DNA from 3 places in the Bradyrhizobium sp. Crot121 genome. Region 1 is predicted to be linked to each of the others. Evidence: riboswitches for the same ligand, from Rfam matches in the RefSeq annotation. Region 1 holds a riboswitch; each other region holds the start of a gene.

Region 1 (3,268 bases):
TATTTGCACTGCCGCAGGCAGGACAGAAGTACCAAGACTCACTTGCGATTACCCTCCGACCCGGACTGGGATTGCTACCGCACATCGTTCGATGACATTGAAAACCGTCACAAGCATCATAACCGATGAATGCAACTTCAGGGGCGGGATAACCTGAACAATACACTTTCGTTCCAGTCCAGCATTTGTCACCGTCCCCTTTTGAATCACTCCTCACGTATGTCATTCCCAGATCGGTGCAGTCTGCTGGCGACCCAAAGCGAAATGGGGCTGTCCCGATCCAGATTCCCCGGCTCCGCAAATGCATCCCTGGTTAGCAAGATAGCGCTTACTGCGAAGACTATCCTGAATAGGATCATAGAAGAGCCTCCCTATCTGTGACAGATGTGGAGGGGGATATCTGACCCACCGCAGAAGATATTTGAGCAACCAGAGACGCCTGTAAAGAAAGATCCGTATGTCGCACGACTCACCAGTGGTCAATCGCGCTCATTGCTTTCCTTTTGCTTCATGATTTCGCGGAGAGACTTCGGCCGCGGAGGTGACCTGTAGCGGCCCTCCCACGAGGCCGCGATCACGCCCTCGAAGGGAGCTTCCCCCGAGTGCAACTCGGCATTCCGCTATCGGTTGTGACTAGTTTAGCGTTCGCCGCGCCAGGCCCTGCCACCGAAATGCCCATGCCGATCCTCGACGAGACAACGCAGCCTGATCCGGCAGGGATGGAGGAGGTGCTAAATCGAAATGACCATCATACGCTGGATGCGAAGGACCATCACGGGTCGATGTCGCATTTGGGTCAAACTGAAGAAGAACGTGCGGTGATGGCCGAACAATTCGCAGGCGCATATTTGCTGAAGTAGAAATCCCGGCTTGGTCGGGGTGGGGTACCTGGCATTGCCGGCTACAAGGCGATCAACGCACTGGACTCTATGATCGGCCATCATACGCCGCGACACGAAGCTCTTGGTTGGGCTGCGGCGCGCGCATCGATGATGTGGCAAACTTCATTCCAGCTCGCCTGACCGCTGTTCTCTTCGTGCTGCGCGCCCCGGTCTTCGCAGGGTGGTCATGCATGATGCGCGATGCGAACCGGCGCCGCTCGATTAATGCCGGCTGGCTCGAAGCCGCCATAGCTGGAGCGCTCGGCGAGCGGCTCAGCGGTCCGCGAGCGTATCACGAGACCATCGCGGCGGGAACTCGAGGCGCTCGCGAGGGCTGAGCTCGCGATCGTGGTCAACCCGAACGATCCCGACGGAAAGCATCATGATCAGAGTGAACTTCTTTCGATCCTGCCGCGTGTCGGCCGTCTAGTGATCGACGAAAGCTTTACCGAGCTAGCCCTGGCTTATCACCTGCGCCCGATCAGTCCCTCTTCGCCGTCCTTGGTCGCCCTGATCTTTCGCGGACCATCTCCTTTTTCGCCATTTTGATGGCGTGGCGGGCGTCGGTGGAGCCCTCGGGCGCGACGATGTCCCCGTCCTCGGCGGCATCTGGTTCGGACATCATCCGGCGTGGTCCCTTTGGCTTGACAAGTTGCGGCCCAGAGCAAATGGTCGGCCCGCGTTGGTGCCTGTTCTGCGACAGGCGAAGAGGGAATGCGATAGGGCTCGAGCCAAACGGCTTGGCCTGAAAAGCAGCCGCCCCCGCGACCGTGACCGGAGAGATGCCCGAAGCCACTGATCCCCTGGGGATCGGGAAGGCGGGGATCGAAGGGAAAGACCCTGCTCCGCAAGCCGGGAGACCTGCCAGCGCAACGTTGAGACCGGCGGACGGGGTGTTCCGCGACGGGGAAAGCGAAGCCTCCTCAAGGACGGTTCGTGCACCTCATCGCTTCCCGCCGTCAATTCAGGAAGGGGCGATGATCGTCACTCTTCACGTTTGCATCACATGCCGCCCGGGCCAGACGCTCGGGGAAGGCGAGATTACGCCCGGTGCGCGCCTGCATGCCGCTATTCTCGACGCGGGCGTGCCTGACGGCGTCGTCGTTCCCGTCGAATGCCTGTCCGCCTGTAACCAGGGCTGCTCGGTCGCGCTCAGCGCGCCGGGACGGTGGTCCTATGTCTACGGTCGCTTGTCCGATGGCAACGCGCACGACGTGATTGCCGGCGCGTCAGCTTACGCGGCGGCACCCGATGGCATCGTGCCATGGCGCAGCCGGCCGGAGATCTTCCGCAAACAATCGCTCGCTCGCATTCCACCTATCGCCGCCCTGCCAGAAGCCGCGGAATGAACACGCTCGCAAAAGTCCCTGTCACGGTCGTCACTGGCTTGGCATCACTCTGGAAGACGCGCCGAAATTCGATCGCGGCTGCGCCGCGCGAGGCGTCATGAGTACGGTCGCTATCAAGGGCTGGTGCCCTGGCGCGTTGCGGCCGATGCAGTCAGGCGACGGGCTCGTGGTCCGCGTGCGCCCCTATGGCGGAAGGCTCGATGCGGCACAGGCGGCAGGGCTGGCTGATCTGGCAGAGTGTTACGGCAACGGCTTGATCGACTTGACCAGCCGGGCCAACTTCCAGATCAGAGGCGTGAGTGATCAGGGACACTTGTCTCTGCTCGACGGTCTCGCCCAATTGAAGCTGCTTGACCATGATCCGGAGGCCGAGTCGCATCGCAACATCCTGGTGACACCGTTCTGGGGCATAGGCGATGACACGCGTTCGCTCGCAGCCGAACTGGAGCAGGCCCTTGCCGGCAGTGGGCTAGCTCTTCCGACCAAATTTGGCTTCGCTGTCGATGACGGCAAGGAACGGGTGCTTGCTGGCGCATCCGCGGACATTCGGATCGAGCGTGGCCGCGCGGGCGGCCTTTTGGTGCGCGCCGATGGCGCTGAGTTTGGTCGCTCCGTTACGCGCGGCGACGCTGTGAGCGTTGCAGTCGCGCTTGCCGAATGGTTCATTACCTCAGGCGGCACCAGCGGCAGGCGAGGGCGCATGGCCGCCCACATCATGGCCGGCGCGAGATTGCCGGATGCACTGCTCGGTAGGACCGAGCCCGCACCGACGATCGCTGTGCCTCGTCCCGGTCTTTGTCCGCTGGGTGCGATGGTCGGCGTCGCATTCGGGCAACTGCCCCATTCGGCGCTTCGGCTTATTGCCGCAGATGCGCAAGGGTTGCGTATGACACCGTGGCGGATGATTCTTGCTGAGGGAGCACGCACGATGCCGCGCGGTGCGGACCTCATCACCGAGGCCGATGACCCAGCGCTTCGCGTCATCGCTTGCAGCGGCGCGCCGCGCTGCCGCGAGGCTCTTGCCGATACCCGCACGCT
Region 2 (3,268 bases), on a different contig from region 1:
CTCGGCGAACCGGCTGGCACGATGGCGCATGCCGCCATCGATGGCGGCGAGACGCTGGGCAACCTTGGCATCGTGAATCCGCGGTGAGGTCTTGCGCGCGGCCGCGGCGGCATCGGACGCTCGGATCGCTTCGGACGCAGGGGCCCGGCCACTTCCAAGCGCCGCGCCCAGCGCGGCAAGCTCTTCGAGCTTCTGCACCGAGAATGAAAGCCAGGTCTTCACCTCGGGATCGAGCTTGGTTTCCAGGGCGAGATCGATGGGTACATGAAGCAGCGAGCAGGATGGCGCGATCTGAATGCGCTCCTTGCCGAGCTTTGCGACGACGGGCCCAAGCTGATCGAGGATCCGGCTCAGATCTGCGCGCCAGACGTTGCGGCCGTCGATCACGCCGAGCGACAGCACCCGTTCTTTCGGAACGTCGATGAGATCGCCGAGCTGCTGGGGCGCGCGCACGAGATCGAGATGCAGGCCGGCGACCGGAAGATCAAACGCGACCGCACGATTGCCGCCGAGCCCGCCGAAATAGGTCGCCAGCATGATCCTGATGTCCGGCACCGCTTTGGCGATTTCGGAATAGGCGCGCCGTAGGGCTTGCTGAGCGGCGGCGTCCAGATCAAGCACGAGACAGGGCTCGTCGATCTGTACCCATTCCGCACCGCGGGCAGCGAGTTCGCGCAATAGTTCGATATAGACCGGCAGGAGCCTGTCGAGCAGCGACAGCGTGGCGAAATGCGGTTCCTTGGACTTGGCCAGTTTCAGGAACGTGACTGGGCCGACCAGCACGGGGCGGGTCTGATAACCCAGCGCCTTCGCCTCCTCATACTCTTCGATCGGCTTGCGTGATGAGAGTGCAAAATACTGGTTCTTGCGAAGCTCCGGCACCATGTAGTGATAGTTGGTGTCGAACCATTTCGTCATTTCGAGCGCCGCCACGCCATGTGCGTGATGGGCATGTCCGCAGGCCTCGTCATGCGCGTCGGCCTTGGCGCCACGCGCCATCGCGAAGTAGGTCGCAAGCGGCACCGCGCCGCCGGTCCAGCCATAGCTTTCTGGGATAGCGCCGACCATTGCGCAGGTGTCGAGCACCTGATCGTAGAACGAGAAATCGTTCGACGGGATCACGGTGATACCGAGTTTCTTTTGCCGCGCCCAATTGGCCGCGCGCAGCCCGACGCCGGTTTCGATCAGCGTCTTTTCGTCTGATGCGCCGGACCAGAAGCGTTCCAGCGCGAATTTCAGTTCACGCCGCGGACCGATCCGCGGCGTGCCGAGGGACGCAACAACAAGTGAAGTGGAAGACATTGGCTTAACCCCATGAGTTGGGGGCAAAGGCCGTAGTGACACGTCTGGATTCCCTGCGCGAGGTGCGCACGGAATCGCAACCGCACCACCGGGACACCCCGCCCGAGGACGTGTATGTTGTCGAGGCAGGTCTCCTGGCTCGCGGGTCGTTGCTGTGGTCCGGCCTTCCCGAAGCTTTGCAGGCTTCAGTGGCAATTGTGGACCGCGGCTCGCCGCTTACAGTTGCGGGGGCAGCTCCGGCTTTACACCGGCTTCCCTCTTAGCTCCGGAAAAGATCTCTCCGAAGAACCACGACGCGTTCACTTACCGGCAAGATCGCGCGAACGTCAACTCGGCTGACATCACGTGCGCGTGGAGCCGGTTGTTCACAGCGCCAACGGCATGGACCGGAATTTTTGCGCTTCGCCCATACGTGCCATTGACAGCATTCTCCAAATCGCACCAGATGTAGCTGTCACGGTCCATCATGACGCAAGGAATGGTGGCTAAGAGGGAAGCTGGTGATCGCGCGTTTCTCGCGAGAATCCAGCGCTGCCCCCGCAACTGTAAGCAGTGAGTTGCTCCCGATTTTAGACGTCACTGATGCGGCATCGCATTGGGAAGACGGGGAGTGACGCCGACCTGCGAGCCAGGAGACCTGCCGTGACAGCAAATAACGTCCACGGGCGGGGTGTCCCGGCGGCCGCTTGCAGGCTCATGCCGGTACGCCGCCGGCATCATCACGCAGCGTCGCCTCTGGCATCCGGCCCCAGCAACATCACGGGGTCTGCAAGATGTCACTCTCTCTCGATCGCGAAACCACCGCGTCACCTCTCATCCACCTGCGCCCCGAATCAATCGCGGCGCCGGAAGCACGGCTGCCGATGCAGGTGATCCGCCGCAATGGCACGGTGTCGCAATTCGATGCCGGGAAGATCTCGGTGGCGATGACCAAGGCCTTCCTTGCGGTCGAGGGGAATACGGCGGCTGCGTCGCGCCGCGTGCACGAAGCGGTCGAGGAATTGACCGCCGAAGTCGTCGGCGCGCTGTCGCGCCGGATGAGCGAAGGCCGCACCTTTCATATCGAGGACATCCAGGACCAGGTTGAACTGGCATTGATGCGCAGCGGCCATCACAAGGTGGCGCGCGCCTATGTGCTCTATCGCGAGGAGCGGGCGCGGCAGCGCGCCGAACAGCAGGCAACTAAATCCGCAACGGCATCGAGCGGGCCAATCGTCCACGTCACGCTCGCGGACGGCAGCAAGGTGCCGCTCGACCATGCGCGGCTGGCGATGATCGTCGGCGAGGCCTGCGCCGGGCTCGACGGTGTCGACGCTGCGCCTGTCGTCGCGGAAATCCAGCGCAATCTCTATGACGGCATCAGCCAGGAGGAACTCGCGCTCGCCAGCGTGATGGCAGCGCGTACGCTGGTCGAGCAGGAGCCGAACTACGCCTATGTCAGCGCGCGCCTCTTGCTCGACAAGCTCCGCACTGAAGTGCTGTCCTTCGTGCAGGGCGCGCCAACGACAGCGTCGCAGGCGGACATGGCGGTGCGCTATGGCGAATATTTTCCGGCCTGTATCAAGACCGGCATCAGGGCCGAATTGCTCGATCCCGAACTCGGCCGCTTCGACCTGAACAAGCTGGCCGCGGCACTGAAGCCGGAGCGCGATCTTGCGTTCCAGTTCTTAGGGCTGCAGACGCTTTATGATCGCTATTTCCTGCATGTCCGCGGCCACCGGATTGAATTGCCGCAAGCGTTCTTCATGCGCGTCGCCATGGGGCTTGCACTGCGCGAGATCGATCGGGAGGCGCGCGCGATCGAGTTCTACAATCTCCTGTCCTCCTTCGACTTCATGGCGTCGACGCCGACGCTCTTCAATTCCGGCACGCTGCGGCCGCAATTGTCGTCCTGCTTCCTCACCACCGTTCCTGACGATCTCGACGGCATCTTCAAGTCGATCAAGGACAATGCGCTGCTCGCCAA
Region 3 (3,268 bases), on a different contig from region 1:
GCGAAAACGCAATAGTCGCGCGTCGCCGGCGCCAGCCTGACGGCGACGAGGGCGGCGGCAGACGAAATGAAGCCGTCGATGACGACCGGACGGCGATGTGCCGCTGCACCAAGCGCGGCGCCCGCCATCATCGCGATCTCGAGGCCGCCGAATTCCCGGAGTACCTCGAACGGCGCGGTCGCATCGCTGCGATTGGCTGCCTTGTGGATGGCGGCGCGCTTGCGGGCCATGCCTGGCTCGTCCTGGCCTGCGCCGACGCCGATGCAGTCATCGAGGGGAGCGGGCGCCAGCCGATGCACCAGGAGCGCGGAAGATGCGGTGTTGCCTATTCCCATCTCGCCGAGCGCAATGATGTCGGCGCCATCATCGATTTCGCTGGAAGCTATGGCAAAGCCGGCCGCGAGCGCCTTGTGCGCGTCCTGGGCCGACATCGCTGCCTCACGCGCCGAATTCGCGGTGCCGGTCCGAATCTTGATGCTGAGGAGATCGGGATGGGAAGGCAGCTCGCTGGCGACGCCGGCATCCACGACGCGGATCCCGACATCTGACGCGGCCGCAAAGGCGTTGGCGCTCGCTCGGCCTGCGAGATAAGTCCTCACCATCGCGGCCGTGACGGCGGACGGATATTGCGAAACGCCTTCTTCCGTCAATCCGTGATCACCGGCGAAAACGAGCAGAACGGCCTTTTGCAGCGCTGCGGCGGATGGATGCGCGATCATGCCGAGTTGCACCGCCAGGTCTTCGATTCGTCCCAGTGAGCCCGGCGGCTTGGCTTTGCCGTCGATTCGCGCGCGCATCGTTGCGGCAAGCGTCTGATCGAGCGGAGCGATTGCGGGAATTTGCCAATCGGATGGGATTTGGAAGGTCATGGGCTCCTCGTGCGCGCCTTAAGTGACCGAAGCAAACGGGCGGGTCAACTGCGGTTGACCGCCGTCGCGGGGACAGCTAGCGTGGCGGCGATGGTCCTTCCTTCGGGAAGGTGAAAAAGGGAAGTCGGTGCAATGCCGGCGCTGCCCCCGCAACTGTAAGCGGCGAGCCAAAGCCGAGGCCACTGGGATGACCGGGAAGGCGGCGAAAGGCGACGACCCGCGAGCCAGGAGACCTGCCATCGCGCATTGTGCTTTGGAGGTTCGTCGGGCGGGGTGCACCGGACGGAATGAGTTCGATGGTCTTCCCCCGTCGAACGCGATCCAACAAAGCTCGCGGCCGTCGTGGCCCTGACTTGAGCATCGTGATGGATCGCAACGACGTCGATCAGCAAGATACTGATTCTCGCCCGGGCGAATATTTGCCGCCGACTGCGCCCGGCGGTCCCGTCGTCGTGAGCGTATGCGTCACCTGCAAGACGTCCGAGGGCGTGTTGGCCGGGCCCGCCATGTTCGACGCGATCCGGGTCGCTACAGGCAAACGCGACGCGGCCGTTCAGGTCCGGCGCGTGCAGTGCTTGAGCGTGTGCAAGCGGCCGACCACGGTCGCGGTTTCGAGCTCGGATGGTTACACCTTCCTCTTCGGCGATCTCGAGCCCGAGGGCGCTGGTGCCGTCGCGTCTTTCGTCGATTCCTATCGCAAATCGACCTACGGCCTGGTGCCGTGGCGCGAGCGCGCCGAGATCCTGCGCAAGGGGATGGTGGCGCGGCTGCCGCCCGTTCGCTGGTCGCCCGAAGATGGCAGCGCTCCGAAATGACTGATCTCTCGACCACGCTGGTACTGGGCGGCGCACGCTCAGGCAAATCGGCTTTTGCCGAGCGAATGATTGCCGAAAGCGGCCTTGCTCGCGTGTATCTGGCAACAGCTACCGCAGGCGATGAGGAGATGCAGGACAGGATCGCGCATCATCGCAGCAGGCGCGGTTCGGATTGGACGACCGTGGAGGAGCCGTTGGCGCTCATCGATGTCCTGACGCAGGTATCGCGACCCGGCTGCGCGGTCCTGGTCGATTGCCTGACACTCTGGCTCTCCAACTTGATGCTCGCCGGGCGTGACCTTGATGTCGAGGCGAATCGGCTCGCGGAATTTCTGGGCGTCGCCGCAAACCCCGTTGTCCTGGTGTCGAACGAGGTTGGTCTCGGCATCGTGCCCGAAACCAGGCTCGGCCGCGATTTCCGCGATGCGCAGGGCCGTCTCAATCAGATGGTCGCCTCAAGCGTTCCCAACGTCATGTTCGTCGCGGCCGGCCTTCCGCTGTGGCTCAAACGTTCCTCTTAAGGAGTCCTGAAATATGTCCCGTGTTCCAGTCACCGTGCTCACTGGTTTTCTCGGTGCCGGCAAGACGACACTGTTGCGCTCGCTTCTGACGCAAGCCGACGGCCGCCGCATCGCCGTCATCGTCAACGAGTTCGGAGATGCCGGTTTCGACGGCGGTCTTGTCGAGGAATGCGCGGCCAAGGCCTGTGCGCCCGGCGACATCGTCGAGCTGACCAATGGCTGCATCTGCTGCACGGTCGCCGACGATTTCATTCCGACCATGGACAAGCTGCTCACGCGCGACGAGCCGCTGGACGCGATCGTGATCGAGACCTCAGGCCTCGCGCTGCCGCAGCCACTCTTGAAAGCGTTCGCGTGGCCTGCGATCCGCACGCGCGCAACCGTCGATGGCGTGGTGACGGTCGTCGACGCGTTGGCGCTATCAGAGGGACGCGTCGTGCTCGACGAACATGCGGTCGCGGCCCAGCGCGCCGCGGACGAGGAAATCGATCACGACGACCCGATCGAGGAAGTGTTCGAGGATCAGCTCGCCTGTGCCGACCTCGTGGTCCTTTCCAAGAGCGATCTGGTGTCGCCGGATGTGCTCAGCGGCATCGAAAACCGGCTTGCTGCACAATTGAGGCAAGGTGTCCGTGTCGTACGCTCCCATGGAGCGCTTGCGCCCGACGTCCTCATCGGGATGAAGGCCGATGCCGAGAACGACCTCGCTGCGCGGGCCGGGCATCACGGAGAGGAAGAGGAGCACGATCACGACGATTTCGACAGTATCGTCGTAAGGCCTGCGGCGGCCGAGAGCGTCGAGGCGATGCGCGCACGGGTCAGCGATGTCCTCAGCCTCGCGGGGGTGCTGCGCGTCAAGGGCCATGCGCGCATCTCCGAAAAGCCTGCGCCGATCGTGGTGCAGGCGGTCGGCAGCCGTGTTGAGCTGGCGTTCGCCCGGCCCGACGCCAGGCAGGCCGAGCATCTTGTCGTGATCGGCCTGAAGGGCTTCGACGCCGATGCCGCACGTCGGGCGCTTGCGGGGTAGCCTTTCGAAGGGCGATCAATGCATCTGAAACTCGAC

Evidence for each region. A riboswitch is a leader RNA that binds a small molecule or an ion and turns the genes downstream of it on or off. The one in region 1 is predicted to bind cobalamin.
Region 2: another riboswitch for cobalamin. It lies ahead of AC5ZGW_RS29745 (ribonucleoside-diphosphate reductase subunit alpha); the one in region 1 lies ahead of AC5ZGW_RS42340 (DUF1636 family protein).
Region 3: another riboswitch for cobalamin. It lies ahead of AC5ZGW_RS01025 (DUF1636 domain-containing protein); the one in region 1 lies ahead of AC5ZGW_RS42340 (DUF1636 family protein).

The regions. Positions count from the first base shown of each region.
Region 1 is NZ_JCAMOR010000114.1:12,883-16,150, reverse strand. Features, by position in the region: gene AC5ZGW_RS42355 (hypothetical protein) at 678-860, shown strand; partial or broken gene AC5ZGW_RS42350 (CobD/CbiB family cobalamin biosynthesis protein) at 882-1,177, shown strand; gene AC5ZGW_RS42345 (hypothetical protein) at 1,230-1,430, shown strand; cobalamin riboswitch at 1,548-1,764, shown strand; gene AC5ZGW_RS42340 (DUF1636 family protein) at 1,859-2,230, shown strand; gene cobG (precorrin-3B synthase) at 2,328-3,268, shown strand, end outside.
Region 2 is NZ_JCAMOR010000044.1:14,414-17,681, forward strand. Features, by position in the region: partial or broken gene metE (5-methyltetrahydropteroyltriglutamate--homocysteine S-methyltransferase) at 1-1,302, opposite strand, end outside; cobalamin riboswitch at 1,410-1,610, opposite strand; cobalamin riboswitch at 1,743-1,961, shown strand; gene AC5ZGW_RS29745 (ribonucleoside-diphosphate reductase subunit alpha) at 2,076-3,268, shown strand, end outside.
Region 3 is NZ_JCAMOR010000001.1:241,325-244,592, reverse strand. Features, by position in the region: gene cobT (nicotinate-nucleotide--dimethylbenzimidazole phosphoribosyltransferase) at 1-869, opposite strand, end outside; cobalamin riboswitch at 944-1,124, shown strand; gene AC5ZGW_RS01025 (DUF1636 domain-containing protein) at 1,235-1,684, shown strand; gene cobU (bifunctional adenosylcobinamide kinase/adenosylcobinamide-phosphate guanylyltransferase) at 1,681-2,205, shown strand; gene cobW (cobalamin biosynthesis protein CobW) at 2,219-3,232, shown strand; gene cobN (cobaltochelatase subunit CobN) at 3,251-3,268, shown strand, end outside.